4 regions of the Streptomyces coelicoflavus genome follow, and region 2 is predicted to be linked to each of the others. Evidence: riboswitches for the same ligand, from Rfam matches in the RefSeq annotation. Region 2 holds a riboswitch; each other region holds the start of a gene.

The links. A riboswitch is a leader RNA that binds a small molecule or an ion and turns the genes downstream of it on or off. The one in region 2 is predicted to bind cyclic di-AMP.
Region 1: another riboswitch for cyclic di-AMP. It lies ahead of rpfA (resuscitation-promoting factor protein RpfA); the one in region 2 lies ahead of OHA99_RS15295 (transglycosylase SLT domain-containing protein).
Region 3: another riboswitch for cyclic di-AMP. It lies ahead of OHA99_RS08820 (M23 family metallopeptidase); the one in region 2 lies ahead of OHA99_RS15295 (transglycosylase SLT domain-containing protein).
Region 4: another riboswitch for cyclic di-AMP. It lies ahead of OHA99_RS19850 (M23 family metallopeptidase); the one in region 2 lies ahead of OHA99_RS15295 (transglycosylase SLT domain-containing protein).

The regions. Positions count from the first base shown of each region.
Region 1 covers NZ_CP108218.1:4,988,940-4,996,624, reverse strand. Annotated here, with positions in the region: gene OHA99_RS22310 (DUF501 domain-containing protein) at 1-400, opposite strand, end outside; gene divIC (cell division protein DivIC) at 513-995, opposite strand; gene eno (phosphopyruvate hydratase) at 1,144-2,424, opposite strand; gene rpfA (resuscitation-promoting factor protein RpfA) at 2,697-3,425, opposite strand; cyclic di-AMP (ydaO/yuaA leader) riboswitch at 3,429-3,595, opposite strand; gene OHA99_RS22290 (transglycosylase family protein) at 3,779-4,816, opposite strand; gene OHA99_RS22285 (cytochrome P450) at 4,960-6,303, opposite strand; gene OHA99_RS22280 (nucleoside triphosphate pyrophosphohydrolase) at 6,300-7,277, opposite strand; gene OHA99_RS22275 (SurA N-terminal domain-containing protein) at 7,354-7,685, opposite strand, start outside.
Region 2 covers NZ_CP108218.1:3,459,586-3,467,270, reverse strand. Annotated here, with positions in the region: gene fahA (fumarylacetoacetase) at 1-130, opposite strand, end outside; gene OHA99_RS15300 (HAD family hydrolase) at 422-1,231, shown strand; gene OHA99_RS15295 (transglycosylase SLT domain-containing protein) at 1,336-1,836, opposite strand; cyclic di-AMP (ydaO/yuaA leader) riboswitch at 1,841-2,009, opposite strand; gene OHA99_RS15290 (polyprenyl synthetase family protein) at 2,734-3,744, shown strand; gene OHA99_RS15285 (LolA family protein) at 4,084-5,316, shown strand; gene OHA99_RS15280 (ABC transporter ATP-binding protein) at 5,370-6,353, shown strand; gene OHA99_RS15275 (ABC transporter permease) at 6,340-7,284, shown strand; partial or broken gene OHA99_RS15270 (DUF6668 family protein) at 7,281-7,685, opposite strand, start outside.
Region 3 covers NZ_CP108218.1:2,047,532-2,055,216, reverse strand. Annotated here, with positions in the region: gene OHA99_RS08835 (DNA topoisomerase (ATP-hydrolyzing) subunit A) at 1-1,149, opposite strand, end outside; gene OHA99_RS08830 (pitrilysin family protein) at 1,486-2,859, shown strand; gene OHA99_RS08825 (pitrilysin family protein) at 2,856-4,244, shown strand; cyclic di-AMP (ydaO/yuaA leader) riboswitch at 4,436-4,600, shown strand; gene OHA99_RS08820 (M23 family metallopeptidase) at 4,612-5,376, shown strand; gene OHA99_RS08815 (GntR family transcriptional regulator) at 5,508-6,203, shown strand; gene OHA99_RS08810 (HPr family phosphocarrier protein) at 6,381-6,662, opposite strand; gene OHA99_RS08805 (bifunctional GNAT family N-acetyltransferase/acetate--CoA ligase family protein) at 6,864-7,685, shown strand, end outside.
Region 4 covers NZ_CP108218.1:4,465,009-4,472,693, reverse strand. Annotated here, with positions in the region: gene lhgO (L-2-hydroxyglutarate oxidase) at 1-953, shown strand, start outside; gene OHA99_RS19870 (Dabb family protein) at 950-1,366, opposite strand; gene trmB (tRNA (guanosine(46)-N7)-methyltransferase TrmB) at 1,479-2,294, shown strand; gene OHA99_RS19860 (PrsW family intramembrane metalloprotease) at 2,305-3,717, shown strand; gene OHA99_RS19855 (aldo/keto reductase) at 3,740-4,684, opposite strand; gene OHA99_RS19850 (M23 family metallopeptidase) at 4,822-5,871, opposite strand; cyclic di-AMP (ydaO/yuaA leader) riboswitch at 5,883-6,039, opposite strand; gene OHA99_RS19845 (PP2C family protein-serine/threonine phosphatase) at 6,264-7,475, opposite strand; tRNA gene OHA99_RS19840 (tRNA-Met) at 7,685-7,685, opposite strand, start outside.

The DNA of each region.
Region 1 (7,685 bases), 1.5 Mb from region 2:
GCAGGCACTTCACGCGGTCCGGCATGCCGCCCGCGCTCGGGAAGCCGGTCAGCTCCTCGATCTCGTCGCGGCGCCGGACGTAGTCCTCGTGCGCGGCGCGGTAGGCGGCGGCCAGCTCCGGGTCGGCGGCCAGGCGCTCGGTCATCTCCTTCATCACGCCGTTCGCCTCCAGCGTGCCGATGGCGGAGGCCGCCTTCGGGCACGTCAGGTAGTACAGCGTGGGGAAGGGCGTGCCGTCGGGAAGGCGCGGTGCCGTCTCCACGACGTCCGGCTGTCCGCAGGGGCAGCGGTGCGCGATGGCGCGCAGGCCGCGCGGGGGCCGTCCGAGCTGCTGCTTGAAGGCCGCCACGTCCGCGTCGGTCGGTTCGGTGCGCGGGGTGGTCGGCGGGGGAGTCTGCATGACTGTCTTCTGCTGGTCTTCCTGTTGAGTCACTGCCGGAGCGGTCGGAGCGGTCGGCGTGGTCGGCGTGGTCGGCACCGTCGGAACGGTCGGAGCGGTCGGCGTGGTCGGTTCACTGCCGGCGGGCGGCGGCGTCTGCCTTGTCGACCCCGTCCCAGACGTTCCGGTACCAGGCCCGGTCGGCGGCGCCGGCCTCGGCGCGGGTCCGGTCGGCCGCTTCGGGATCGACCACGATGAACCCCGTCTCCCCCGGCATCACGTAGTGCAGCCGCAGCCGCACCTGCTGCTCGGCGTAGGCGTCGTCCTGCCAGCGTGCCTTGAGGTCGCGCAGGTCCTCGACCCGCTGCCGGGTCTCCCGCTGCTCCTGCTGGAGATCGGCGATCTCGGCGCGCTGGGCGACGTACTGCCGGATCGGGTAGGCGAGGGCCACGACGAGCGAGCAGAGCACCATCGCGAGCAGCGCGGCCCGGCCGGTCAGCCGGGAGCGCCGGGCCTGGCGCTTGGTCTGCGAGCGGTAGACCCGGGCCGCGGTCTGCTCCCCGATGATCCGGATCCTGGTCGCGGTGGAGAAACGGTCCCGGTCCTTCACCGCCATGTGCCGCCTCCGCCTTCGTGCGTCGTCCTGCCTGCGTCGTCCTGCCTGCGTCGTCCGCATACGTGCGTACGTCCCCGCACACGGTACGGGACCGGGTACGGGGACGTACGTACGACGCTGCCTCTTACGGGGCCTTACCGGGTGGTGCTCAGCCCTTGAAGCGGGGGAACGCGCTGCGGCCGGCGTACACCGCGGCGTCGTCGAGGATCTCCTCGATGCGCAGCAGCTGGTTGTACTTGGCGACGCGCTCGGAGCGGGCCGGGGCACCGGTCTTGATCTGGCCGCAGTTGGTGGCGACGGCCAGGTCGGCGATGGTGACGTCCTCGGTCTCGCCGGAGCGGTGGGACATCATGCACTTGAAGCCGTTGCGCTGGGCCAGCTCGACGGCGTCCAGGGTCTCGGTCAGCGAGCCGATCTGGTTGACCTTGACCAGCAGGGCGTTGGCCGAGTTCTCCTCGATGCCGCGGGCCAGGCGCTCCGGGTTGGTGACGAACAGGTCGTCGCCGACGAGCTGGACCTTGTCACCGAGCTTGGCGGTGATGGTCTTCCAGCCGTCCCAGTCGTCCTCGAACAGCGGGTCCTCGATGGAGACCAGCGGGTACGCCTCGACCAGCTCGGCGTAGTACTCGGTCATCTCGGCGGCGGTGCGCTCCTTGCCCTCGAAGGAGTAGGAGCCGTCCTTGTAGAACTCGGACGCGGCGACGTCGAGCGCCAGGGCGATCTGCTCGCCGGGGGTGTAGCCGGCCTCCTTGATCGCCTCGAGGATGAGGTCGAGGGCCTCGCGGTTGGAGCCGAGGTTCGGGGCGAAGCCGCCCTCGTCGCCGAGGCCGGTGGCCAGGCCCTTGTTCTTCAGGACCTTCTTGAGGGTGTGGTAGACCTCGGCGCCCCAGCGCAGGGCCTCGGAGAAGGACTCCGCGCCGATCGGCGCGATCATGAACTCCTGGATGTCCACGTTGGAGTCGGCGTGCGAGCCGCCGTTCAGGATGTTCATCATCGGCACCGGCAGCAGGTGCGCGTTCGGGCCGCCCAGGTAGCGGAAGAGCGGCAGGTCGCTGGCCTCGGAGGCGGCGTGGGCGACGGCGAGGGAGACGCCGAGGATGGCGTTGGCGCCGAGCGAGCCCTTGTTGTCGGTGGCGTCCAGGTCGAACATGGCCTGGTCGATCAGCCGCTGCTCGGTGGCGTCGTAGCCGACCAGCTCCGGGCCGATCTGCTCGATGACGGCCAGCACGGCCTTCTCGACGCCCTTGCCGAGGTAACGGCTCTGGTCGCCGTCACGGAGTTCGATGGCCTCGAAGGCACCGGTGGAGGCGCCGGACGGAACGGCGGCACGACCCGTGCTGCCGTCGTCGAGGCCGACCTCGACCTCGACCGTGGGGTTGCCTCGGGAGTCCAGGATTTCCCGGGCTACGACGACGTCGATGGACGGCACGAGCATCTCCTTCTTCAATGTGACGCTTCGGTGTGACGCGCGGTCCCGCGGGACCGCGGCGGCTCTGCGGGACCGAGCCTAACCGGCCCGGGGCGATCGGCCAGCCGATCGCCCACCCGCTGGACAGAACCGAGAGTAAATTGTTTCCGAACGGAACAAAGACGTTTCCGGAAACCGGGCGGGTACCCCGCGAGACCGGGGCACGAAAAATCCCGCCCCGGTGCGTACGGGGGAACACGCACCGGGGCGGGAGTCGGGGGAGCCGCCGCCCCTTACTTCAGGTGCAGCTGCTGGCCCGGGTAGATCAGGTCGGCGTCGTCGACGATGTCGTCGTTCAGCTTGAACAGCTTCGCCCAGCCGCCCTTGACGTCGTGCTCCTCGGCGATCGAGCTGAGGGTGTCGCCCTTGACGACCTTGTACTCGCCGTCGCCCTTCTCGACCTTCTTGCCGGTCGGGGTGGTGACGGTCTTCTTGGCGGGCTTCTCGGCCTTCGGCTCGGCGGCCGGGCGCTCGGAGGAGCGGGAGGCCTTCTGCTCGGTGGAGCGCTCGGCGGTGGAGCCGCTGCTCTGGCTCTGCGAGCTCTCGGAGCTGGAGGAACCGCTGTCCTCGGAGCCGCCACCGGTGTACGCGGCGCCCGACAGGCCGGTGCCGCAGACCGGCCAGGCACCCTTGCCCTGGCCCGCGAGCACCTTCTCGGCGATCTCGATCTGCTGGGACTTGCTCGCCTGGTCGGCGGAGGAGGCGTACTGCGTACCGCCGTAGGCGGCCCAGGTGGAGGCGGAGAACTGCAGACCGCCGTAGTAACCGTTGCCGGTGTTGATGGACCAGTTGCCGCCGGACTCGCACTGGGCGACGGCGTCCCACTCGGACGCGGTGGCGGCGGAGGCGTTGCCGGCCGCCATCAGCGGGGCGGCGACGGCGGCACCGGTGACGCCGGCGACGGCGATGACACGGGTGGCCTTGGACGGGCGACGGTGCTTGCCCTTGCCGGAAAACAGCATGGTTGATCCCCTCACCGACGCCTGCGAGGTGAGCTGTCGGGTTCGGGCCGGTTGAGTTGCCCGGCCGGGTTCCTCGCGGAACTCGGCTTCACCCCTAGCCGCTCCGGCTCAACTGCCCGGTGCGGCACTTACCTTGGGTCCCCCGCTCCTGCCTGCGGCGCTTGACGCGACGACTGTTCCCGTACGGCCGCTGGCAGGATTCGGCGTTGCGGCTGTCGGGGCCCGCGGTGGCGAGCGGTCATGACCGTAGACACGCGCTCCGCGGATTTTCAAAGACGATCACGGCTTCTGAGACCTATCTCTCACGAGATCCAAAAGGGACATACGGTCTCTAACCGTGACGCGAACTCCCCCTACTTTTCGCCCGATTCGCCCGTGACCGTGAGCGTCTGACCGGGCAGGATGTGGTCCGGGTCGGCGCCGACGACCGTCTTGTTGCCGGCGTACAGCGCGCGCCACCCACCGTCGACCTCAAGGGAGTCGGCGATGGCCCAGAGGTTGTCGCCGGAGCGGACCGTGTACGAGCCGTCCTCGACCTCTCGCGGCTCGCCGTCCCGCGAGGCGTGCCGCCCCGTCGAGTCGTCGTCGCGGCTCCTGTCCGCCGCACCCTCGTCCGCGCTGTCGCCGCGGTGGCGGCCGGAGCCGGACGACCCCTCGGCATCCCGCTGTTCCGCGCCGGCGCCGCGGTCGGATTCGGTGGGTGTGTCCGACTTCGTGGAGGGGGTCACGTCGTCGGGCGCGGCCTCGGAGGGGGCGCCGGAGGACGGCGAAGAAGTGGGCGAAGGGGACGAAGAGGGCGCTCCGGACGCCGACTCGGGAGCGTCGTCCGTGTCGGCCGAGTCGGTCGTACCGGACGACTGGGAGGGCTCGGACGACTCGGGAGACTGCGACGACTCGGGCTTTTCGGTGGTCGTGGGCGATTCGGACGAACCGGAGCCGTCCGTCTCCCCCGACGCGTCCGTGCCCTCCGACGCACCGTCACCGGCCGCGTCCGAGCCGCCGCTCGCGACCCCCGGGCCGTTGCCCAGGCCGGCCAGCAGTCCGCAGGTCGGCCAGGCGGCGATGCCCTGGTCCGCGTGTATCTTCTCGGCGATTCTTATCTGCTGGGAGCGACTGGCCTGGTCGGCGCTGGGCGCGTAGTCCAGACCGCCGTACTGCTCCCAGACCTCCTGCGACAGTTGCAGGCCCCCGTAGTACCCGTTGCCGCTGTTCTGGCTCCAGGCGCCGCCGGTCTCGCACTCGGCGACGCGGTCCCAGTTCGCTCCGTCGGCCGCGTGGGCACCGGTGGCGCCGAGCAGGGGGATCGCGATGGCGGAGCCGGTCACTCCGGCTGCGACGACCAGAGCGGGCGCCTGGCGGGGGCGGCGGTGACGACCGTTCCCGGAGAGCATGCGACGACCTTTCACAAGACGACGGGGACCACGCGGCGGATGACGCTCGACACCACGTTGATCCGTGAACGTATAGGGAGATCATCACTTGTCACAAGTTCATGCCGCGCAGATCACGTGAAGATCACAGAGTTGAGCGCGTGTCACTTTTGCGTCGGCGACGGACCGTTGTCGGCCGATGACGCGGGCGGGGTGAACGACACCGGCAAAGTGCGCAGACCGCGCATGATGAGGCCGCCGCGCCACCGGAGTTCGGCCGGTTCCGCGGCGAGGCGGAGGTCCGGCAGCCGGGTGAGGAGCGTGGCCAGCGCCGTCTGCCCCTCCAGCCGGGCGAGCGGGGCGCCGAGGCAGTAGTGGATGCCGTGTCCGTACCCGAGGTGCTGGCTGTCGCGGCGGGCGAGGTCCAGGGTGTCCGGGTCGGTGAACCGCTCCGGGTCCCGGTCGGCGGCGGCCAGGACGACGAGGACGGGATCGCCGGCCGCGACCTCCTGCCCGCCGATGCTCAGCGGCCGGGTGGCGAACCGCCAGGTCGCCAGCTCCACCGGGCCGTCGTAGCGCAGGAGTTCCTCGACGCCGGTCTCCAGCAGGCCGCGCTCGCCTGCGGCCAGCGAGGTCTGCAGCCGCTCGCGCTGCTCGGGGTGGGTGAGCAGCGCGTACGTGCCGTTGCCGACCAGGTTGACGGTGGTTTCGAATCCTGCGAAGAGCAGGATGAAGGCCATGGCCGCGGCCTCGTTCTCGGTGAGGTGCTCGCCGTGGTCGGAGGCGCGGATCAGGGCGGAGATGAGGTCTTCGCCGGGTGCGGGCTCGGGCGGCAGCGCGGCACGCTTGCGGTGGATGAGGTCGGCGAGGTAGCCGCGCATCTTCTTCACCGAGCGTGCGACGCCGCCGCGCGGGCCACCGCCGTGACGGATCATCATGCCCGCCCAGTCCCGGAAGTCGTCCTGGTCCTCGCGGGGGACGCCGAGCAGGTCGCAGATGGCGTAGATGGGCAGCGGGAAGGCGAACTCGTGGATGAGGTCGGCGGAGCCGGTGGCGACGAACCGGTCGATGAGGCCGTCGGCCAGTTCCTGCACCCGGGGCGCGAACTCGGCCACGCGGCGGGGCGTGAACGCCTTGCTGACCAGCCGTCGCAGCCTGGTGTGGTCGGGCGGGTCGATGTTGAGCAGATGGGTCATCAGCTCGGCCTTCCGCTCCCCCGGAATGCCGGTCTTGCCCTTGGCGTGCGCGGGCTCGTCGTGGTGCGCCGGGTTCTTGGACAGCCGCGGGTCGGCGAGGGCCTGTTTCGCGTCGGCGTACCGGGTGACCAGCCAGGCCTCCACCCCGCTGGGCAGCCGGGTGCGGTGCACGGGGGCGTGTTCGCGCAGCCAGGCGTAGGCGGGGTAGGGGTCGCTCGCGAACTCCCAGCTGAACAGCTCGGGGACGGGGCCGGACGCAGGACCGGGGACGGGGCCGGAAGCAGGACCGGGGGCCGGCGGGCTGCCGGTCATCCCTCGACCGCCCTGATCGCGTCCCGGTAGGCGCGGGCCGCCGCTCTCAGGGCCGCCTCGGGGTCGGTGCCCCCCGCCTCGGCGCGGGCGGCTAGGGCGAGCAGGTCGTAGCCGATGCCCTCGCCGGTGGGCAGCGGGACGTCGAGGCCCGCGGTGCGGACGCGGGAGTGGAGCTTGGCGGCGAGGGCCAGGCCGGGCTGGCCGAGGGGGACGCCCTCGGTGACCGAGGTGCGCTGCTTCTCGGCGGCCTTGGTGCGCAGCCAGTGCTCGCGGACCTCCTCGGGGGTCTCGGCCGTCTCGTCGCCGAAGACGTGCGGGTGGCGGTGGACGAGCTTGTCGACGATGGTGCCGGCCACGTCGTCCACGGAGAACGGGGCGTCCGGGTCCTCCTCGGCGATGCGGGCGTGGAAGACGACCTGGAGGAGCACGTCGCCCAGCTCCTCCCGCAGTTCGTCGCGGTCGCCGTCCTCGATGGCCTCGACGAGTTCGTACGCCTCCTCGATGGCGTACTTGGCCAGGCCCTGGTGGGTGCGCCGCGAGGACCAGGGGCATTCGAGGCGGATGCGGTCCATGACCTGGACGAGGTCGAGGAGTCGGGCGCCCGGGAGGTCGTAGGAGGCGGGGAGCAGTTCGAGCTCGGGCATGTGGACGCGGCCGGAGCCGGCGAGGCGGGCGAGTCCGTCGGTGAGCGCGGGGTCGCCCTCGCCGGTGGCGACGACCACGGCCGTGCGGCCGCCGGCGCAGGCGTCCACCAGTTCCTCTGCGGTCGGGGCCGCCTCGTCGACCCGGATGCCCGCCTCGCGCAGATAGGGCAGCTGCGGGTGGGCGCCGTCGGCGCACAGGACGCGGTCGGCGGTCCGCAGGGCCTGCCAGGCGGGCCAGGACAGCAGGCCGGGGGCGACCCGGTGGCTGGTGGTGAGCAGGACGATGCGGCCCTGGTCGGGGGCGGTCGGGCCGGCGCTGGTTGCGTTCACTCCCCGAACCTAACGCACGCTCCCGACGGCCCCGCGAGTTGTCCACAGGGGATGGTATCGGTGCAGCTCAGCGGCGCTATGCCGGCTGCTGCCCGCCGGCCGCCGCGACCTCCCGCACCCACGGCGTCGGCGTGTCGACGCGGCTGCTCTTCTGGACGTCCCAGGCGCCGTAGCGCGGGTTGAGGTCGACGTCGAGCTTCTTGGAGGCCTCGGACAGGGCCTGCCAGAACTCGGGCCGGCTGGTGTCGGTGCCGAGGCTCTGGGCGAGCTTCTGGGCCTCCAGCTGGACGCGGAGGTTGTCGTCGAGGCGCTCGGGGGCGACGCCGTACTGCTGGAGCCAGACCGTCTCCAGCTGCTCGGGGCCGCCGGCCTGCGTCTCCAGATCGCCGCGCATCCCCTGCACCTCCT
Region 2 (7,685 bases):
CCGCGTCGAGGACGTGGTCGCCGAGCCGGACGCCCACCGTCCGCTCCCGCGAGCCGGGAATCGAGAACACACCGTACGGAAGGTTGTGCGGGCCGAAGGGGTCGCCCTCGGGGACATCGAAGGGGGGCATCGGGTGCTGCCTCGCTTTCGTGCTCGCCATGTGCGCCGTGCGCGCCGTATGACACGTGGTCGGGCCACACGTTACGGGTGACCCACCGGTCTTGGGCAGCCACTGCCCCGCCTCGGGCCGGTCGAGGGCACGGCGGCAGCGGGAAGGGGAACAAAAGGAAGTGCGACGAGGATGTGGGCATGATCGGGCGTCCGCGTGCATCCGCGTACGGGTTCGAGCGCACTCACTACGTCCTCGTTCGGAAGCGGTCGCGGGTGAGTCGGACGGGTGCGGTGTCCGTATTCTCTGATCATGGACCGCACCGCATATTCACTCGTCGCCACCGACCTGGACGGCACGCTGCTCCGCGGCGACGACACCGTCTCCGAACGGTCGCTGGCCGCGCTGGCGCGCGTCGCCGGGGCGGGTGCGCGGCACCTGGTGGTGACGGGGCGGCCGGCCCCCCGGGTGCGTTCCCTGCTCGACCGCCTCGGCTGCCGGGGGCTCGCGGTGTGCGGCCAGGGCGCGCAGGTGTACGACGCCGGCGCGCACCGGATGCTGTGGTCGGTCACCCTGGACCGGGAGCTGGCCGAGACCGCCCTCGGCAAGATCGAGGCCGAGGTGGGGCAGGTGCACGCCGCCGTCGACCAGGACGGGGTCGACGGGCTGACGCTCATCGAGCCGGGCTACCTGATGCCCCACCCCACCCTGCCCGCGGTGCGTGTGGAGCGGCGCGAGGAGCTGTGGGCCACGCCGATCAGCAAGGTGCTGCTGCGCCACCCCGACCTGACCGACGACGAGTTGGCGGCGACGGCGCGTGCGGTGGTCGGTTCCCTCGCGACGGTCACCATGTCGGGGCCGGGGACGGTGGAGCTCCAGCCGTGCGGCATCACCAAGGCGACCGGCCTGGCGCTGGCCGCCGAACACCTGGGCCTTCGGCGGGAGCGGACGATCGCCTTCGGGGACATGCCCAACGACATCCCCATGTTCCAGTGGGCGGCCCACGGCGTCGCCATGGCCGGCGCCCACCCCGAACTCAAGGCGGTGGCCGACGAGGTCACCACGACGAACGAGGACGACGGCGTGGCCGTCGTCCTCGAGAGGATCTTCGGTACTTCTTAGTCACCGCGGTACTGGCGCGTTATTCCCGCGGTACTCCCGCAGTACTGGCGCGGCGCTCCCGCGGCACCAACGCGGCGGTACGGCTTGGTACGCGCCGCAGCGGCTCAGTACGCGCTGAAGACGTTGTCCATCGAGCCGTAGCGGTCGGCCGCGTAGTTGCAGGCGGCGGTGATGTTGGCGACCGGGTCGTACGGGTCCCAGGAGGTGCCGGGCACGTGGTACGCCTGGAAGGTCGGGTCGATCACCTGGAGCAGGCCCTTGGACGGGGTGCCGTTGATGGCGTTGATGTCCCAGTTGTTGATGGCGAGCGGGTTGCCGGACGACTCCCGCATGATGTTGCGGTAAATGCCGTCGTAGGTCCCGGGGATGCCGTGCTGCGCCATGATGTCGAGCGACTCGCGGATCCAGCCGTCGAGGTTGTCCGGGTACGACGTCGCCGTGGCGGCGGTCGTGGTCGTGGTCGTGGCGGCGGCCGGGGTGGCCGCGGACGCGGTGGCGGCGCCGATGAGCGGCAGCGCGAGCACCGCGGCACCGGTGCCGGCCACGGCGAGCTTGCGGGCGAGGCGGCCGGTACGGGCGTGACGGTTCTGACCGTTGGCAGACATGCGGTGTCCCTCTCCTGACGCCTGCGAGGTGAGCTGTCGGGTTCGGGCGGGGAGGTGCCCGGCCGTGCCCTGACGGGTACGGCTTCACCCCGAGCCGCTCCGGTGGTGACCGGTGCGGCGACTTACCTGGGTCCCCCGCTCCTGCCTGCGAGTTTGTTGGGTGGATGACTGTGCGACGGGCGGTGGCAGGATTCGGCGTCCACCCGACAGGCCGGGAACGTATGCGAGAGCACATGTCCGGAACAAGTGCAGGAATCACCTAACGTGCCTGTTGACCTTGGTCTGAGCTGTTTGAGGCTCTTGATCCTTTGCTGCTGCCAAGCCCCAACTGGCTTGCGGGGCAAAGGGAGGGCACAGGTTGTGGCGAGGTTGCCTGGGGGCGGATCGGAGTGAGCCAACTCACTGGCCTCAACAAGCACGGCAAAACGGGCATTAACCTCAATCATTCGCCAACCGGCCACGAGCGGGGACGGCTTCGGGTGTCGGGCGAAGAGGAGGGGGAAGCGGGAGTGGAGGGTGGCGCGGAGGGCGGAGGGAGCGGAGGGGCGTGGGCGCGGCGCTGCGGGCGTGGGTGCGGATGTGAGCGCGGGTGTGGATGTCGATTGGGTGACGTTCTCGGAGTGCGGGCCGTTGGGGGGAGTGATGGGATCTTGGACGGCGGTTTCCGGCCTGGCCGCCGCCCCGGGTTCGACCCCGCTCCCTCTGGCGATATCTATCAAAATCTGCTCATATCACCTGATCAAAAACATACCGTTCATGATCCGATACCGACCGGCCTGTAACCGTGGGCGCTAGCGGTGATCGAAACGTGACCGGATACGCTGACTTGAGTGGTGGCAGCGACCTATCGACAAACCAGGTAATCGCCAGTAGACACCAGCAGACAGGAGACCCCTCGTGACCGTCGTCGGGCCGTTCGGGCTGAGCGTGCGGGACCAGGCTCTGGAAGCCGATGTCCAGGCCGGATTGGTTGCTGTCGAGGAAGGGTTGCTTGAGGCAACCAAAAGCGAGGTGCCGTTCATCACGGAGGCCGCCCAGCACCTGGTGCGGGCCGGCGGGAAACGGTTCCGGCCGCTGCTGGTGATGCTCTCGGCCCAGTTCGGCGACCCCTACGCGCCCGGGATCGTGCCCTCGGCCGTGGTCGTGGAGCTGACCCACCTCGCCACGCTCTACCACGACGACGTGATGGACGAGGCCGCCGTGCGGCGCGGGGTGTCCAGTGCGAACACCCGCTGGGGCAACTCGGTCGCGGTCCTCACCGGTGACTTCCTCTTCGCCCGCGCCTCGCAGATCCTCGCCGACCTCGGGCCCGAGGCGGTCCGCGTGCAGGCCCTCGCGTTCGAGCGGCTGGTCACCGGTCAGATCCTGGAGACGGCGGGGCCGCAGGACGGCCGCGACCCGGTCGACCACTACCTCGACGTGCTGGGCGGCAAGACGGGCTCGCTGGTGGCGGTCTCCTGCCGGTTCGGCGCGATGATGTCCGGCGCCGACGAGACGGTGGTGGACGTGCTGACCCAGTACGGAGAGCGGCTCGGCGTCGCCTTCCAGCTCGCGGACGACGTCCTGGACATCGCCTCCGACTCCGACGAGTCCGGCAAGACGCCCGGCACGGACCTGCGCGAGGGCATCCCCACCCTTCCCGTACTGCGGCTGCGCGAGCGGGCGGCCCGGCTGGGGCTCGCCGAGGACCTCGCCCTGTGCGAGCTGCTCGACTCCGACCTGAGCGACGACGCCCGGCATGCCGAGGCGCTGCGCCTGCTGCGCGCCCACCCCGCGCTGGAGCAGGCCCGCCGGGACACCGTCCGGTACGCCAAGGAGGCCCGCGCCGCGCTGGCCCCGCTGCGGGAGTGCGACGCGAAGGCCGCGCTGGTGGAGCTGTGCGACGCGGTGGTCCACCGGGCCGGGTGACCACCCCGCCGCCCCGCCGACCACCGCCCCCGCGCGGCGTGCGCGTCTGCCGCGTGCCGTCGGAACGCGTGCCGTCTGCGGCGTGCCGTCCGTCGGGTGCCGTCCGCCGGGCGCCGTACCCGACCCCTACGGGCAGGCGGAGCCGCCGCCCCTCCGTGTCATCCCGCAGGAGTACGCGGAGTTGAGCCCGCGGTCTGACGCTTGTGCTCCCCCGATTTGGTCAGATGGACACCACGGAAAAACACCAATCCTCACCGATTCGGGTGAGAATGGCGGCTGACGGGTGAACAAGTGCGAGGTCGCGAGACAGCCGCCGCCGACGACGGAGGTAGGGCACACATGGCACCGATCGATTCCGACGACAACAGGACCGCCGGGGAGGGCGAGGAGCCGCGCGCCGGACGGCGCAAAGCCGCGCGGTACGTCGTCCCGGTCGCGGTGGTGGGAGTGGCGGCCGCGACGATCGGGCTCGTGCCCGCGCTCGCCGACTCCGGGGACCCCGACCTGCCGAAGGTCACCGCGGAGCAGCTCATCGAGAAGATCGCCCAGTCGGACGTGCAGCAGCTGTCCGGCACGGTGCGCATCAACACCGACCTGGGCCTGCCGGACCTCGGCGGCCTGGAGAGCGGCCTGATGTCCGGAGGTCCGGGTTCCGGCGGGGACGGCGAGGGCTCAGCCGCCGACCCGTCGGCCAAGCTCACCGCGCTGGTGTCGGGCAGCCACACGCTGCGCGTCGCGGCCGACGGCCCCGACCGGCAGAAGCTCTCCCTCATGGAGAACGCCGCCGAGTACAGCCTGATCCACAACGGCAAGGACGTCTGGGGCTACGACAGCCAGTCCAACGAGGTCTACCACTCCACCGCCCCCGACGGCGCCGAGCGGCCCGAGAAGGACGTCCCGGCCACCCCGAAGGACTTCGCCGAAAAGGCGCTGAAGTCGGTCGACGACACCACGTCCGTCACCGTCGGCGGCACCGCGCAGGTGGCCGGCCGGGACGCGTACCGCCTGGTCGTCGAGCCCAAGCAGGACGGTTCCACGGTCGGCGCGATCACCGTGGCCGTGGACGCCGAGACCGGCACCCCGCTGAAGTTCACGCTGACCCCGGCGAGCGGCGGCGCCGCCGTCGTGGACGTGGGCTTCACCAAGGTCAGCTTCGCGAAGCCGGACGCGTCGACGTTCGACTTCACGCCGCCCGCCGGTGCGAAGGTCACCGAGGCCGACGAGGCCGGCGCGGCCGCCAAGGCCCCGGAGCAGGGGCGCAAGGCCGAGGGCGACCTCGCCAAGGAGATGGACGGCCTCAAGGTGATCGGCGAGGGCTGGAACGCGATCGCCACCTTCGACACCGGCGCCCGGGGCGGCCTGCCGACGGGCGCCGAGGGCGGCGACCTGGGTGACCTCGGCGGCCTGGGCGGCTTCCTCGGCTCCTTCGGCGACCAGGTCAAGGGCGACTTCGGTTCGGGCACGGTCTTCAAGACCCGCCTGGTCAACGCCCTGATCACGGACGACGGCAAGGTCTACGCCGGAGCGGTCACCAAGGACGCGCTGGTGAAGGCGGCCGACGCGGCGAAGTAGGAAGTACGGCGTACCTCCACCCGTACGGCGAAGAGGACGAAATGAGGGAGCCGATGGCCGAACCGTCCGCCACGCAGCCGGAGCGCCCGGACGAGGAGAGCGCGGATGACGCCGTCATCGTCACCCGCGCGCTCACCAAGCGCTACCGCGGCGGACAACTCGCCGTCGACGGTCTGGACCTGACCGTCCCGGCGGGCAGTGTCTTCGGCTTCCTCGGTCCCAACGGCTCCGGCAAGACCACCACCATCCGCATGCTCATGGGGCTGATCGAGCCCACCTCGGGCAGTGCCCGGGTCCTCGGTCTGCCCATGCCGCGCGCGTCCCGCACCGTACTGCCCCGGGTCGGCGCCCTCATCGAGGGCCCGGCCCTGTACGGCTTCCTCTCCGGGCGCGACAACCTGCTGCGCTACGACGCCGCCGACCCGACCGCCGACCCGCGCACCCGGCGCGAGCGCGTCGCCGCGGCGCTCGACCGGGTGGGTCTCGCGGCCGCGGGCGGCAAGAAGGCGAAGGCCTACTCGCTCGGCATGAAGCAGCGGCTCGGCCTCGCCGCGGCGCTGCTTCAGCCGCGCCGGCTGCTCGTCCTGGACGAGCCGACCAACGGGCTCGACCCCCAGGGCATGCGCGAGATCCGCAGCCTCGTGCGCGAACTGGCCTCCGACGGCACCACCGTCTTCCTCTCCTCCCACCTGCTGGACGAGATCGAGCAGGTGTGCACCCACGCCGCCGTGATGGCGCGGGGGCGGCTGATCACCCAGGGCGCCGTCGCCGACCTGGCGGCCGGGGCGCACGGTCGGCTGGTGGTGACCACGCCGGACGCGGGCGACGCCGCACGGGTGCTGAAGGAGCAGGGGGCCGTGGACGTGGTCGTCGACGGGGACCGGGTGACGGCGGAACCACCGGAGCGCGACCTCGCCGAGGTGAACGCGGCGCTGGTCGCGGCCCGGGTCCGGGTCCGGGGCTTCGTGGTGGAACGGGCGTCGCTGGAGGACGCGTTCGTGGCGCTGACGGGGGAGGGCTTCGATGTCGCGGGCTGAGGTACGGGGAGAGCCGGTCGAGGAGCCGCCTGCCGTGGCGCCGGGCGCGGTGCGGGGCCCGGTGCCGGGGCCCGGCGCGGCACGCAGCCCGAGTGCGCTGTGGACGCTCGGGCTGTTCCGCAGCGAGTTGCTGATCACGTTCCGCCGCTGGCGGACCCTCGCCCTGCTGGCCGTGCTCGCCGCCGTGCCCGTCCTGGTCGGCATCGCCGTGAAGATCGAGACGAGTGACGGCTCCCCGGCCGGCGGCGGTGGCGGCGAGGGACCGGCGTTCATCTCGCAGGTCAGCAACAACGGGCTGTTCCTGGTCTTCACCGCGCTCGCCGCGACCCTCCCGTTCTTCCTGCCGATGGCCATCGGCGTCGTCGCGGGCGACGCGATCGCGGGCGAGTCGAGCGCGGGCACGCTCCGCTACCTCCTGGTCGCCCCGGCCGGCCGCTCCCGGCTGCTGCTCACGAAGTACGCGACGGTGATTGCCTTCTGCCTCGCGGCCACCCTGGTCGTCGCGCTCTCGGCGCTCGCGGTCGGCGCGCTGCTGTTCCCGGTCGGCGACCTGACCACCATCTCCGGCACCCGGATCACCTACACCGAGGGCCTGGGACGGGCGCTGCTGATCGCGCTGGTGGTGGCCGCCTCACTCGTCGGCGTCGCGGCCCTCGGCCTGTTCGTCTCCACCCTGACGGGCAGCGGCATCGCGGCGATGGCGACCACGGTCGGGCTGCTGATCACCGTCCAGATCCTCGACCAGATCCCCCAGCTCGACGCCCTCCAGCCGTACTTCTTCTCGCACTACTGGCTGTCCTTCGCCGATCTGATGCGCGAACCGGTCTACTGGGACGACCTGGTGAAGAACCTGGGCCTCCAGGCCCTCTACGCGGCGGTCTTCGGCTCGGCGGCCTGGGCGCGGTTCACGACGAAGGACATCACCGCCTAGCCGCGGACCGCGGGGCACGGAGGCAGTCGGCGCACCGGCCGGGTGAGGCGGATCAGCGGGTCGGTCCCCCGGGGCGGACCGGCGCCGGCCTCGCCCAGGCGCCAGCCGGTGACCCAGGGCACGCGGTGGACCTCCACGGCCGACTCGAGCAGTCCCACGCTCCGGGCGAGCGGCCGCGGCAGCCGTCCAGGGGCGTCCGCGACCAGGACGACGGCGTGGAGGCCGAGTCCCGCCGGGGTCCGTCCGCGCCGGAAGTCCTCCACGGTCCGGGCCGCGGCCGCCAGCCCGGCCGCGTGCGTACGGGCCACCAGCAGCACCGACGCCGGGTCCGCCGGCCCGGGCCAGGCGCGCCCGCAGTCCTGCCCGCCGTAGACGGCGGCGAGCGTCGAGACGCCCGCTCC
Region 3 (7,685 bases), 1.4 Mb from region 2:
GCTGCGGCGGAACTCGCTGCGGCGCCTGACGACGGTGAACCGGTGGTCGAGATAGACCTCCAGCAGTTCCTTGAGGCCCAGGGTGAGCGGCTGGCCGTCCACCAGGGCGACGTTGTTGATGCCGAAGGACTCCTCCATGGCCGTCAGCTTGTAGAGCTGCTCCAGGACCGCCTCCGGCACGAAACCGTTCTTGATCTCGATGACCAGGCGCAGCCCGTGCGCGCGGTCGGTGAGGTCCTTGACGTCCGCGATGCCCTGGAGCTTCTTCGAGCCGACCAGGTCCTTGATCTTCGAGATGACCTTCTCGGGGCCGACCGCGAAGGGCAGCTCGGTGACGACGAGACCCTTGCGGCGGGCCGTCACCGTCTCCACGGACACCGTCGCGCGGATCTTGAACGTGCCCCGCCCCGTCTCGTACGCGTCCCGGATGCCGGGCAGGCCGACGATGCGTCCGCCGGTGGGCAGGTCGGGACCCGGCACGTGCTTCATCAGCGCGTCCAGGTCGGCGTTCGGATTCCGGATCAGGTGCCGGGCCGCCGCGATCACCTCGCGCAGATTGTGCGGCGGCATGTTGGTGGCCATGCCGACCGCGATGCCCGAGGCGCCGTTGACCAGCAGGTTCGGGAACGCGGCGGGCAGCGCCACCGGTTCCTGCTCCTGGCCGTCGTAGTTGGGGGCGAAGTCGACGGTGTCCTCGTCGATGGACTCCGTCATCAGGCCGGCGGCCTCGGCCATCCGGCATTCGGTGTACCGCATGGCGGCCGGCGGGTCGTCGTTGCCCAGCGAGCCGAAGTTGCCGTGGCCGTCCACCAGGGGCACGCGCATCGAGAACGGCTGGGCCATGCGCACCAGCGCGTCGTAGATCGACGCGTCGCCGTGCGGGTGCAGCTTGCCCATGACCTCGCCGACGACGCGGGCGCACTTCACGTAACCGCGCTCGGGCCGCAGGCCCATCTCGTTCATCTGGTAGACGATGCGCCGGTGCACCGGCTTGAGGCCGTCGCGGGCGTCCGGCAGCGCACGGGAGTAGATGACCGAGTACGCGTACTCGAGGAAGGAGCCCTGCATCTCGTCGACGACGTCGATGTCGAGGATCTTCTCCTCGTACGCGTCGTCGGGCGGCGGGGTCTTCGTACTACGGCGGGCCATCGCTGCCGGCTCCTTGCTGAAGCGTGAACGGTGATCTGACGCCGTCCATTGTGGACTGCGGCACTGACAGCGACCGACCAGGACCCGTCACGGGCTGCCGGCCCGGCGCTGCCCGCAGGGTACGCCCTCGTCCCGCGGCACCGTCCGCGCAGCCGTCCCCGGCGGCCCGTCAACCGCGTTCTCGCTCTCGGCGTACGAGACCCGGGAACTGAGCCGGTGGCCCGCACGCTTGCATACAGTGGCAGGATCGGCGGAATTCCGCAGTTCCGCCCACTGATTCCACCCGGTGGTTCACCCAGTGATCCCACCAGACATCTCGCGATCGAAGGGACGTACATGCCCATGGGTCACACGGCCACAGCCCAGGCAGACTCCGGCGGCCTGACAGCGACCGAGCACCGCCTGGCCAACGGCCTGCGCGTGGTGCTCTCCGAGGACCACCTGACCCCGGTCGCGGCGGTGTGCCTCTGGTACGACGTCGGCTCGCGCCACGAGGTCAAGGGACGCACCGGCCTGGCTCACCTTTTCGAGCACCTCATGTTCCAGGGCTCCGCCCAGGTCAAGGGCAACGGCCACTTCGAGCTGGTGCAGGGCGCCGGCGGCTCGCTCAACGGCACCACCAGCTTCGAGCGGACCAACTACTTCGAGACCATGCCCGCCCACCAGCTGGAGCTCGCCCTCTGGCTGGAGGCCGACCGCATGGGCTCCCTGCTGGCCGCCCTGGACGAGGAGTCCATGGAGAACCAGCGGGACGTCGTCAAGAACGAACGCCGCCAGCGCTACGACAACGTCCCCTACGGCACGGCCTTCGAGAAGCTGACCGCTCTCGCCTACCCGGAGGGCCACCCCTACCACCACACCCCGATCGGCTCGATGGCCGACCTGGACGCGGCGACCCTGGAGGACGCGCGCGCGTTCTTCCGGACCTACTACGCGCCGAACAACGCGGTGCTGTCGGTCGTCGGAGACATCGACCCCGAGCAGACGCTCGCCTGGGTCGAGAAGTACTTCGGCTCCATCGCCTCGCACGACGGCAAGCAGCCGCCCCGGGACGGCTCGCTGCCCGACGTCATGGGCGGGCAGGTGCGCGAGGTCGTCGAGGAGGAGGTCCCCGCGCGTGCGCTGATGGCGGCGTACCGCCTGCCGGAGGACGGCACGCGCGCGTGCGACGCGGCCGACCTGGCCCTGACCGTGCTCGGCGGCGGCGAGTCGTCCCGCCTCTACAACCGGCTGGTGCGCCGCGACCGTACGGCCGTCGCCGCCGGGTTCGGCCTGCTGCGGCTCGCGGGGGCGCCCTCGCTGGGGTGGCTGGACGTGAAGACGTCCGGTGACGTCGAGGTGCCGGTCATCGAGACCGCCGTCGACGAGGAGCTGGCCCGCTTCGCCGAGGAGGGCCCCACGGCCGAGGAGATGGAGCGCGCCCAGGCCCAGCTGGAGCGCGAGTGGCTGGACCGCCTGGGCACGGTCGCCGGCCGCGCCGACGAACTGTGCCGGTACGCCGTGCTGTTCGGCGACCCGCAGCTCGCCCTCACCGCCGTGCGGCGGGTGCTCGAGGTGACCGCGGAGGAGGTCCAGGAGGTCGCCAAGGCCCGCCTGCGCCCCGACAACCGCGCGGTGCTCGTCTACGAGCCCACCGCACCCGCCGACGAGACCGACGCCGGGACGACCGGCGCCGGCGCCACCGACGAGAACGAGGAGGCGGCCAAGTGACCGAGCTCGCCACCATGGACTTCCACGCGCAGCCGCAGGCCGGCGAGCCCAAGCCCTGGGCGTTCCCCGCCCCCGGGCGCGGCAGCCTCGCCAACGGCCTCACCGTGCTGCGCTGCCACCGCCCCGGCCAGCAGGTCGTCGCCGTCGAGGTGCTCCTCGACGCGCCCCTGGACGCCGAACCGGCCGGTCTCGACGGCGTCGCCACCATCATGGCGCGCGCCTTCTCCGAGGGCACCGACAAGCACTCCGCCGAGGACTTCGCCGCCGAGCTGGAGCGCTGCGGCGCCACCCTGGACGCGCACGCCGACCACCCCGGTGTCCGGCTGAGCCTGGAGGTGCCCGCCTCGCGCCTCGCCAAGGCCCTCGGCCTGCTCGCCGACGCCCTCAGGGCACCCGCCTTCGCCGACGGCGAGGTCGAACGGCTGGTGCGCAACCGGCTCGACGAGATCCCGCACGAGCTGGCCAACCCCGCCCGCCGCGCCGCCAAGGAGCTCTCCAAGGAGCTGTTCCCGGCCGACGCGCGCATGTCCCGCCCGCGCCAGGGCACCGAGGAGACGGTCGCGGCCGTCGACGCGGCGGCCGTACGCGCCTTCTACGAGCGGCACGTACGCCCCGCCACGGCCACCGCCGTGGTCGTCGGCGACCTCACCGGCGTCGACCTCGACGCGCTGCTCGGCGACACCCTCGGCGCGTGGACCGGTTCGACCGCCGAGCCGCGCCCCGTGCCCCCGGTGACCGCCGACGACCGGGGCCGGGTCGTCATCGTCGACCGTCCCGGCGCCGTCCAGACGCAGTTGCTGATCGGCCGCACCGGCGCCGACCGGCACGACCGCGTGTGGCCCGCGCAGGTGCTCGGCACCTACTGCCTCGGCGGCACCCTCACCTCGCGCCTGGACCGCGTCCTGCGCGAGGAGAAGGGCTACACCTACGGCGTCCGGGCGTTCGGCCAGGTCCTGCGCTCCGCGCCGGACGGCACGGGCGCCGCGATGCTCGCCATCAGCGGCTCCGTCGACACGCCCAACACCGGTCCCGCGCTCGACGACCTGTGGACGGTGCTGCGCAAGCTCGCCGCCGAGGGGCTCACCGACGCCGAGCGCGACGTGGCCGTGCAGAACCTGGTGGGCGTGGCACCGTTGAAGTACGAGACGGCGGCGGCCGTGGCGAGCACGCTGGCCGACCAGGTCGAGCAGCACCTGTCCGACGACTTCCAGGCGACGCTCTACCGTCAACTGGCCGCCACGGGCACCGTGGAGGCCACGGCCGCGGTCGTGAACGCCTTCCCGGTGGACCGCCTCGTGACGGTCCTCGTCGGCGACGCGGCGCAGATCAAGGCGCCCGTCGAGGCCCTCGGCATCGGTGAAGTCACCGTGGTGGCCGCCGAGTAGCGGCACGCGCGCGCGGCGGCCCTGGTGACCGGAGCGTCACCAGGGCCGCCGTATGTCCGGATTGGGGCAGTGGTTGCCCGTCTGCCCTGTGGCGTGCGCTACAAAAAGCCTGTTGCGTTTGAGGATTGAACGCAGCCGCGTTTAGCGTCTTCCGGGCTGTTCGTCAGGCAGTGCGCCGCATCCGCGGCACCGGACAGTCATCGCCGAGTCCCCGTACGGCGCGAGCCAGGGGAGCCGGGGACCCATCGCAGTCCCTGGGGTGAATCGGACGCCCGCGCGCACCGCGAGGGGGTCCGTAGGAGACCTTCCACCTCCGAACCCGTCAGCTAACCCGGTAGGCGAGAGGGAAGGAAAGGACAAGCCCTACATGGCGTTCACGCGCGCCACCGGGAAGCACCGCCGTACCGGCCGGGTGCACCGCACCACCGCCCGCGCGGCGGGAGTCGCGGCCCTCGCCACCACCGGCGTCGTCGGCACCCTCGCGGCTCCGGCGCTCGCCGCCGAGGCCGAGGTGGAGCAGAGCGGGATCACCCCGGTCGTCACCATCGGCGACGCCATAGCCGACGAGATCGACGCCCAGGCCGTCGCCCAGCAGCAGGCGGCCGTGGACGCCGCCGCCCGCGAGGCGGCCCGGGAAGCGGCCCGCGAGCGGGCGGCCGAGGCGGCCAAGGAGGCGCGCGAGGCCAAGGAGCGCGCCGCGCGGGAGGCGGAGCGCGAGCGCCTCAACACCTTCGTCGCGCCGATCACCGCCTCCTACGTCTCCACCGCGTACCAGGCCGGCAGCTCCCTGTGGTCCTCCGGCAGCCACACCGGCATCGACTTCCACGCCTCCAGCGGCACGTCCGTGCACTCCGTCGGCGTCGGCACCGTCGTCGAGGCCGGCTGGGGCGGGGCGTACGGCAACCAGGTGGTGATCCGGATGCACGACGGCACGTACACGCAGTACGGGCACCTGTCGTCGATCGGTGTCTCGGTCGGCCAGTCGGTCGAGCCCGGCCAGCAGATCGGCGTCTCGGGTGCCACCGGCAACGTCACCGGACCGCACCTGCACTTCGAGGCCCGTACGAGCCCCGAGTACGGCTCGGACATGGACCCCGTCGCCTACCTCCGCTCCCACGGCGTGAACATCTGACGGCCGCCGCATCCGAAAAGCCCCGACTCCGTGATTCGGGGCTTTTCGCATTCCCCATTCGCTTGATTGGCCTAGAGTCGCTGAAAACGCGTCCATCGTCGACGTTTCAGGGATCAAGGCGGAGGTCGGTCATGTGTATTCCGGCGCATTCTGTGTGTACGGCGATCCGGGACGACATCGTCGCCGGCGTCCACGGTCGCGGGAGCCGGCTCACCGAGGAAATCCTCGCCCGCCGTTACGGCGTCTCGCGCGTCCCCGTCCGCGAGGCCCTGCGCACGCTGGAGGCGGAGGGTTTCGTGGTGACCCGGCGGCACGCGGGCGCGTGCGTCGCGGAACCGACCGAGCGGGAGGCCGCCGACCTGCTGGAGACCCGCACACTCCTGGAACCGCTCGGTGCCTCCCGGGCCGCCCGGCGGCGCACCGAGGCCCACCTCAGGGTGTTGCGCGGCCTGGTCAGGCTGGGGCGGGAGCGGGCCGGACAGGGGGCCGGTGAGGACCTGCGCCCGCTGGGCGGCTGGTTCCACGAGACCCTCGCCCGGGCGGCCGGCAGCCCCTCCCTGGCGGCGCTGCTGACCCAGCTGCGCCACAAGATCGCCTGGATGTACGTCCAGGAGGCCCCGGCCGGGCCGGTGGAGCACTGGGCGGAGCACGGCGCGATCGTCGACGCGGTGGCCCGGGGCGACGGTGACCGCGCGCGGGCGCTCATGACGCTGCACGCCGAACGGTCGGCGTCGGCGTACCGGCTGCGATTCGCCTCCGGCGGCGGGCGGACGGAGCGTGTGAGGAATGCGCAACATTCCGTAAACACGGCGGGGCTGCCGAAGTAACACGCGTGCCGTACAAAAGGACGGGGAATTCCGGACCGCCTTTTCCGCCGCCCGAAAGAGGGTGTCTGGAAGAGAGCGTCTGAAACAGGGTGCCCGGAAGGGAACGCCCGGAAGAGAAAAGGAGAAAGGCCCGCCCGGTGGTGCCGGCGGGCCTTTCGGTGGTGCTGTCCGTCGGGATCAGACGGTCTCGGGAAGCTCCTCGAGCCCCTCGGCGACCAGCTTCGCCAGCCGGTCCAGGGCGGCCTCCGCGCCCTCGGCGTCGGAGGCGAGGACGATCTCCTCGCCGCCCTGGGCGCCGAGGCCGAGGACGGCCAGCATGGAGGCCGCGTTGACGGGGGACCCGTCGGCCTTGGCGATCGTCACCGGGACGCCTGTGGCCGTGGCGGCTCGGACGAAGATGGAGGCGGGGCGGGCGTGGAGACCCTCGGCCCAGCCGACGTTGACGCGGCGCTCAGCCATGTGATGCTGCCCTTCAGGTGTTCAGAGGGGTTGAAGTTGTCTAGACCAGGTTGTCTAGACCAGTTTCCCACATCGTGAAGCGAGCCGGGACGGCCGTGTGCGCCGTCCCGCGTGGCAGTCGGACCGCGGCCTCGGTCCGAGCTCCCGTCCTCCACAGACTGCCCCGCGCCGTTGTCGTACGCGAGCCGTAGTCTGGGGCCCATGCAGACCTCGTCGGACCGGCACGAGTACCCCGCCCACTGGGAAGCCGACGTGGTGCTGCGCGACGGCGGCACCGCGCGCGTCCGCCCCATCACCGTTGATGACGCCGAGCGCCTGGTCAGCTTCTACGAGCAGGTCTCCGACGAGTCGAAGTACTACCGCTTCTTCGCGCCGTACCCTCGCCTGTCCGCCAAGGACGTCCACCGCTTCACGCACCACGACTTTGTGGACCGGGTGGGACTCGCGGCCACCATCGGCGGCGAGTTCATCGCCACCGTACGCTACGACCGGATCGGCGCCGGCGGAGCACCCGCCACCTCCCCGGCCGACGAGGCCGAGGTCGCCTTCCTCGTCCAGGACGCCCACCAGGGGCGCGGCGTCGCCTCCGCGCTCCTCGAGCACATCGCCGCCGTCGCCCGCGAGCGGGGCATCCGCCGCTTCGCCGCCGAGGTGCTGCCCGCCAACACCAAGATGATCAAAGTCTTCAGGGACGCCGGTTACACCCAGAAGCGGAGCTTCGAGGACGGTGTGGTCCGCCTGGAGTTCGGTCTCGAACCCACCGACCGCTCGCTCGCCGTGCAGTACGCGCGCGAGCACCGCGCGGAGGCCCGCTCCGTCCAGCGGCTGCTCCAGCCCGGCTCGGTCGCGGTCGTCGGCACCGGCCGCACACCCGGCGGCGTGGGCCGCAGCATCCTCGGCAACATCCGGGACGCGGGCTACACGGGCCGCCTGTACGCCGTGAACAGCGCCTTCCCCGAGGAGCGCAAGGAGATCGACGGGGTCCCGGCGTGCCGCTCCGTGCGCGACATCGACGGGCCCGTC
Region 4 (7,685 bases), 1.0 Mb from region 2:
GCATCGACCACGCCGTCACCGGCAAGCTGATCGTCGCCACCGACCGCGCCGAGCTGCCCCGCCTGCACGCCCTGGTGCAGCGCGGCCGGGAGAACGGCATACCGGTGCGCGAGCTGGGCGGCGGCCAGATACAGGAGTACGAGCCCGAGGTGCGCGGCCTGGCCGCCATCCACGTCGGCACCACCGGCATCTGCGACTACGGCGCCGTGGCCCGCAGGCTCGCCCAGGCGTCGGGAGCGGAGGTCCGCTACGGCGCCGAGGTGCACCGCGTCGACCGGCGACCCGGCCTCGGCGTCGCCGTCCGCACCCGCGCCGGGGACGTGCTCCGCGCCCGGGTCGTGGTCAACTGCGGCGGGCTGCACTGCGACGGGATCGCCCGCCTGACCGGCGACGACCCCGGCATGCGGATCGTGCCCTTCCGGGGCGAGTACTACGAGCTGGCGCGGCCCGAGCTGGTGCGGGGACTGGTGTATCCGGTGCCGGACCCGGCGTTCCCGTTCCTCGGGGTGCACCTGACCCGCGGCATCGACGGCGGCGTGCACGTCGGACCGAACGCGGTACCGGCACTGGCCCGCGAGGGATACGGATGGGGCGTGGTGCGCCCCCGCGAGCTGGGCGCCACCCTGGCCTGGCCGGGGTCGTGGCACATGGCCCGGCGGCACTGGAGGTACGGGGCGGGCGAGCTGCGCCGGTCCCTGTCCAGGAGCGCCTTCACGACAGCGGTCCGCAGACTGCTGCCGGCGGTGACGGAGGACGACCTGGTCGCCGCGCCGGCCGGGGTGCGGGCGCAGGCGGTGCTGGCGGACGGCACCCTGGTGGACGACTTCCTGATCAAGGAGGGCGCCCACGCGGTGCACGTCCTGAACGCGCCGTCGCCCGCGGCGACCGCCTCCCTGCCCATCGGCCGCGAGGTGGGCCGCAGGGCGCTGGCGATGCTGGCCGCCGCGGACTAGGAGCGGTCCCGCCCCGGCGCACTGCTGCCGTCGTACGAGCCGAGGCCCTCGATCAGCGCCACCAGGGCCGGGTCGCCCGCGAAGCGCTCGGCGTGGATCTGCCGGATGCGGTCCCCCGTGGCCGGGTCCTCGTCGTCGGTCAGGTCGTGCGAGACCATGTGCCGCACCAGCGGCAGCCCGATCGCGTCCACCTGCCGGTGCAGCGGAGCGTGCATGTACGCCCGGTAGGCCTCGATGTCCTCGACCGCGAACATCGCTCCGTAGTCGAAGTCACCGCCCACGTCCCGCCCGACCGCCCAGTACGCGACGGCGTCGATCTCGCGCCCCATCCTGCGGAGCATCTCGAGCGCCTCGTCGACCTTGTCCTGAGGTGCGTCGGGGCGCATGGCGAGGCGGATCTGGTGGTGAATCACGGTGTCTCTCCCCACGAGTACGACGGTCGCTTCAATCAATCGCTTACGTTATAGACTCTAACTACTCCAACAAGCAGTCGCAACCACGGGCTCGGTCTAAAATCGACGCATTGTGTCTGACTCCCACCACACCTCCGATGCCGCGTCCGCTTCCCTGCGGCACGTCCGCGCCAAGGGCGAGCCCCGGTTCCCCGACGGGCCGAAGGCCGATCCCGCCGGGTCGCACTTCGAGCGGCGGATCCGCAGTTTCCAGCCGCGACGCAGCCGGGTGACCGCCGGGCAGGCGGACGCGTTGCAGCGGCTGTGGTCCCGGTGGGGGCTGGACATCGACGGACAGCGCGTCGTCGACCTCGCCGAGCTGTTCGGCAACGCCCGCCCCGTCGTCCTGGAGATCGGCTTCGGCATGGGCGAGGCCACCGCCCGGATGGCCGCCGCCGACCCGGACACCAACATCCTCGCCGTCGACGTCCACACCCCGGGCCAGGGCAACCTCCTCGCGCGCGCGGAGCGCGAGGAGCTGCCCAACATCCGGGTGGGCAACGGCGACGCGGTCATCCTGCTGCGCGAGATGCTCGCCCCCGGCTCCCTCGCCGGACTGCGCGTCTATTTCCCCGACCCGTGGCCGAAGAAGCGCCACCACAAGCGCCGGCTGATCCAGCCGGAGTTCCTGACGCTGGCCGCGACCCGGCTCGCACCGGGGGCCGTCGTGCACTGCGCCACCGACTGGGAGCCGTACGCCGAGCAGATGCTCGAGGTGCTCACCGCGCACCCCGACTTCGAGAACACCGTGCCCGGCGGCGGGTTCGCGCCGCGCCCCGAACACCGGCCGCTGACCCGTTTCGAGGGCCAGGGACTGGACAAGGGACATGTGGTGAACGACCTGCTGTTTCGTCGCGTACAGCACAAGGAGCTGCCTCCCACCGGTTAGGGTCCATGCCGTGGCCACCTGTCCCCCGTACCCGACCCGTGTGCACCGGCATACGCACTGGTGGCAGCGCACCTGGGTCCGTTACGGCGCGCTGATCACCCTGCTCGCGCTCTCCGGCCTGGTGATCCTCGCCCTGGTGCGCGAACAGACCGGCACACAGGGCTTCCTGGTGGGGCTCGGTCTCGCCGTCCTGCCCGTACCGCTGCTCGTGGCGGCGTTCCGCTGGCTGGACCGGGTCGATCCCGGACCCTGGCGGAACCTGCTGTTCTGCTTCGCGTGGGGCGCCTGCGCGGCGGCGCTGATAGCGATCGTCGCCAACAGCTTCGCCACCCGGTGGATAGCGACCGCGACCGCCGACCCGGCCGGCGCGGACACCTGGGGCGCCACGGTCATAGCCCCGGTCGTCGAGGAGTCCGCCAAGGCCGCCGCCGTCCTGCTGGTCTTCCTCTTCCGCAGACGGGACTTCACCGGCATCGTCGACGGCGTGGTCGTCGCCGGGGTCACCGCCACCGGCTTCGCCTTCACCGAGAACATCCTCTACCTGGGCACCGCCTTCGGCACCGACCAGCTGACCGGCGACAGCGGCATCGCCTCGGTCACCGCGGCGACCTTCTTCGTCCGCGTCGTGATGTCGCCCTTCGCGCACCCGCTGTTCACGGTCCTCACCGGCATCGGCTTCGGCATCGCCGCGCTCTCCGCGGGCCGGCACCGTCTGCGCCGGGCCCTGCTCCCGCTGGCCGGGCTGCTGCTCGCGATGGGCATGCACGCCCTGTGGAACGGCTCGGCCGCGTTCGGCGAGTACGGCTTCTTCGGCGTGTACGCGGCGTTCATGGTGCCGTCGTTCGGCCTGCTGACCTGGCTGGTGATCTGGACCCGGCAGCGTGAACTGGGCACCGTCCGGGCCGAGCTGCCCGCCTACGTGGCCGCCGGCTGGCTGACGCCCACGGAGCCCTTCGCGCTCGGCTCGATGCGGGCCCGCCGCGTCGCCCGGCAGTACGCCCGCAAGCACGCCGGGAAGGAGGGTGCTCGGGCGGTGGCACGGTACGAGGCGTGTGCGACCTCGGTGGCGTTCCTGCGGCAGCGCGGGCGCCGGGGCAGGGCGGGCGCCGACTTCACCGTACGGGAGCGCCAACTCCTCGACGCCCTGTGGAGCCTGCGAGGCGTGGCCCGTCCGGCGCTGGACCACGCCGCCCGGGCCACCGCACCCCCGGCGCCCGCGCCGCGGCCGGTGCCCCCGTGGGCGTACGGGTACGGCTACGGGGCGCAGGGTGCGTACGGGTACGCGACGGCGCACCCCCCGTACCGGCCGTACGGCCCGCACCCGCCGCACCACCCGCAGGCGCCGCACGCCCCGTACCCGCAGTACGCGCCGCCCTCTCCGCAGCACGCGCCGTACACGCCGCCCGGCCCCTACCGGCCGTAGGCCCGCGTCGTCCGGCCGCCCCTCAGGCGGACGCCCGTGTGAGCCGCTCGGCCTCGTCCTCCGTCAGGTTCAGCTCGGCCACGCCCAGCAGTGCCGGCAGTTGCTCCACCGTGCGCGCGGAGGCGATCGGGGCCGCCACCGTCGGCCGGCCGGCCAGCCAGGCGAGGGCGACCGTGGCGACGGGAGCGTCGTGGGCCTCGGCGATCTCGTCCAGGGCGGCGAGCACCCGGCGCCCGCGCTCGCTCTCCAGGTGCTTGGCGGCACCGCCGGCCCGCGGGCTGTCCACGGCCGTGCCGGGGCGGTACTTGCCGGTGAGGAAGCCGGCCGCGAGGGCGTAGTACGGGACGGCGGCGAGACCGGTCCGCTCGGCGAGGTCGCCGAGTCCGCCCTCGTAGGTGTCGCGGGAGACCAGGTTGTAGTGCGGCTGGAGGGCGACGTACCGGGCCAGGCCCTCGCGGTCGGAGAACTCCAGGGACGCCGCGAGCCGCTCGGCGGAGATGTTGGAGGCGGCGATGTGCCGCACCTTGCCGGCCCTCACCAGCTCGTCGAGGGCGCCGATGATCTCCTCGACCGGCACCTCGGGCTTGTCGAAGTGGGTGTAGTAGAGGTCGATGTGGTCGGTGCCCAGGCGGCGCAGCGAGGCGTCGGCGGCGGCCCTGATGTTCGCGGCGGACAGGCCGGGGTACTCGGGGTGCTGGCTGACCTTGGTGGCGAGGACGACGTCGTCACGGTTGCCGCGGGCCGCGAGCCACTTGCCGAGGACGGTCTCGGACTCGCCGCCGCTGTTGCCGTCGACCCAGGCGGAGTAGGAATCGGCGGTGTCGACGAAGTTGCCGCCCGCCGCCGTGTAGGCGTCGAGGACGGCGAAGGACGTGTCCTGGTCGGCGGTCCAGCCGAAGACGTTGCCGCCGAGGGCGAGGGGGAAGACCTCGAGGTCGGAGGAGCCGAGCTTGCGCAGAGAAGTCATGTAGAGGATCAACGACCGCGGCGGAGCAGAGCATTCCGGCACCCGCGCAAAAACGCCGCAAACCGGCAGCCCTGACGTCGGGGGGTTGCCGTCAGGACCGCCGGGGCTCGGCGGGGCGGGTCAAGGGGCGAGGTGCCTCAGGGGGTGAGGCCCTTGCTCTGGAGCCAGGCCATCGGGTCGATGCCCGAGCCGTCGCCGGTGTGGACCTCGAGGTGCAGGTGGGCGCCGGTGACGTTGCCGGTGGCGCCGACGCGGCCGATGACGTCCCCGGTGGTGACCTTCTGGCCGACGCTGACGTTGATGGACGACTGGTGCGCGTACCAGAGTTCGGTGCCGTCGTCGAGGGTGAGCACGGTCTTGTAGCCGTACGAACCGTCCCAGCCGGCCGACGTGATCGTGCCGCTGTGCACCGCCTTGAGCAGGGTGCCCGTGGGGGCGGCGAAGTCGAGGCCGGTGTGGTGGCCGGAGGCCCACAGGGAGCCGGCCTGGTTGAAGGTCGAGGAGATCGTGTACGAGGAGGTCGGCAGCGTGAACTGCTTGGCCAGCTTCGCGAGCCGCTCGGCCTCGGCCTTCTTCGCGGCCTCCTCCTCCGCCTTCTTCTTGGCGGCGGCGGCCTTGGCCTCGGCCTCCTTCGCGGCCTTGGCGGCGGCTTCCTGGGCCTTCTTCTCGGCCGCGGCCTGCGCCTCGGCGGCGGCCTTGGTCTCGACCTGGGCCTGCTGCTGCTCGGCCTGCGCCATGATCCGGGCCCGCAGCGACTCACCGGCGCCGGCACCGGTGGAGTCCGCGCCCTGCGCGGTGTCCGCGGCGACGGCCTGGGTGATGCCGCTGAGCGGGGTGGCGGAACCCTCGGGCTCCGGCTCCTCGTCGCCGCCGGGCATGAGCGAGCCCACGTTCGGCAGGTCCGGCATGGAGATGGACACCGGCGGCTTGCCGGTCTGCGCGCTGGCCATGCCGCCCGCGCCGACGGCGGCTATGACGCCTACGCCGAGGACGGTGGAGCTGCGGGCGAGTCCGCCGCGCTGCTTGGCGACGCGGTGCCGGCCGCGCACGGGACGGATGGACTCCGCGGTGGGGTTCCACTCCTCCCAGGGGCCCTCTTCGGCGCGGGGGGCGTCGTAGCCGAAGGTGTCGGTGCCGTGCCCGGTGGGCACGTACGGGGCCTCGGGGGCAGGCCGGTTGGACGCCACGTGGGCGTACTCCTTTCCTTCCTTTCGCCTACCGGGTTAGCTGACGGGTTCGGAGCAGGAAGGTCTCCTACGGGTGTCTGCCGACCGTGTTTCCACGGTGCCAGACGCCCGATTCACCCCAATGTGGTGGTTCCCCGGTTCCCTTGCGGGATTCGGCGCGTGCGCACGGAGCCGCCTTCTGTGACGGCTGGGACGACCGCGCTGCGTTATCGAACGTTAATAGACGCGAGGCCCGGAATCCAAGCCGTTCCGCTTGATCATTAACGAAAACGGCCGGGACGCACCCCTCACGACCGGTGAAAACCGGACGAGTTGACCCGCCCTCAGTATTCCCCTTCACGCCACTTTCTTCTGACGGTGTATCAGTTGTTATGCGGAGGGGGGTCGGGCCGTCACGTCTCGTGACAATGATCATGGTCACCGCGCCGGGGCCGCCGTACGGCGAGCAGCGCCATGTCGTCCGCCATGCCGCCCCCGGAGTGCCGGCGCACGTCCTCGGCGAGGGTGTCGAGCAGCGTCACCGGATGCCGGAAGACATGGCCGGCCAGCCGCGTCTGCGGATCGTAGAACTCGCCCCTGGCGTCCCGGGCTTCGGTCAGCCCGTCGGTGTAGAGCAGCAGTGTGGCCCCACCGGGGAAGTCGGCCTCCTCCGCCCGGTCGGGCCACACGCCCAGGTCTCCCATGCCGAGCGGCAGCGCCGACTCGCGGGCGGGCAGCGTGTCCAGGGTCCCGTCGGAATACAGCAGCAGGGGTGGCGGATGGCCGCGGTTGACGATGCGTACGGTCCCGTCGCCGTGCGGGAGTTCGGCGAGGAGAGCGGTGGTGAAGCCCTCGAAGGCGTCCAGCCCGTCGCGCCGGGTGCCCTCGCGCGCCAGCGCCCGCTCCAGGCGCTGCGCCACCGCCTCCAGCGTCGCCTCCTGCTCGGCGGCCTCCCGGAAGGCGCCGATCACCACGGCGACGGCGGCGACCGCGCCCATGCCCTTGCCGCGCACGTCGCCGACGATGAGCCGGACGCCGCGGGCGCTGTCCTGCACGGCGTACAGGTCACCGCCGATGAAGGCGTCGGCCTGCGCGGCCTCGTAGCAGACGGCGATCTCGAAACCCCCGATGCGCTCGGCGGGTTCGGGCAGCACGGCGCGCTGGGCGGCCTCGGCGATCTCGCGGACGGAGACGAGACGCTCGCTGCTGCGCCGGACCATGCCGTTCACGAGGACGGCGAGCACGGCGACCGTCGCGATGGTGATCAGCTCGGTGAGGGAGTCGACGTAGTGGATGACGCCCTTGCCGATCTGCAGCCCGATGACCGACACGACCACGGCAACGCCGGTGAGCGCGGTGCCGCGCCGCGAGTAGAGCGGGGCGGCGACCAGGGGCGCGGCCGTGTAGAGGGGGCCGGCGGTGAAGTACCTCGGCGTGAAGATGTCGTACAGGATGGCGACGGCGATCAGCAGCACGGGGAGCGCGTGCACGAAGGCGCGTCCGTAGCCGGTCCGGCGGCGCGGCGGCGGGCCGGAGGGCGGCTCCTCGCCTCCGAGGCCCGGGTCGGGCACGGGATCACCGGGGAGCCGGCCGCCGGCCCTGGCGGCCACTCCCTCGTCGTCCACGTCACCAGGCCGCACCACTCGTCTCCCGCCACCCCGCACGTCCGCGCGCCGCTTGCCGTCCTGGACTCCAGGTTTCCGGGGACGGGGGCGGGTGGCGAGCGGTGAGGGGCCGACCGGATGACGGGCACGTCCGGGAGGAACGCAGCGGAAACGCACCGGAAACGCACCGAGGGCCGGAACCCTTTCGGATTCCGGCCCTCGGCCTTCAGT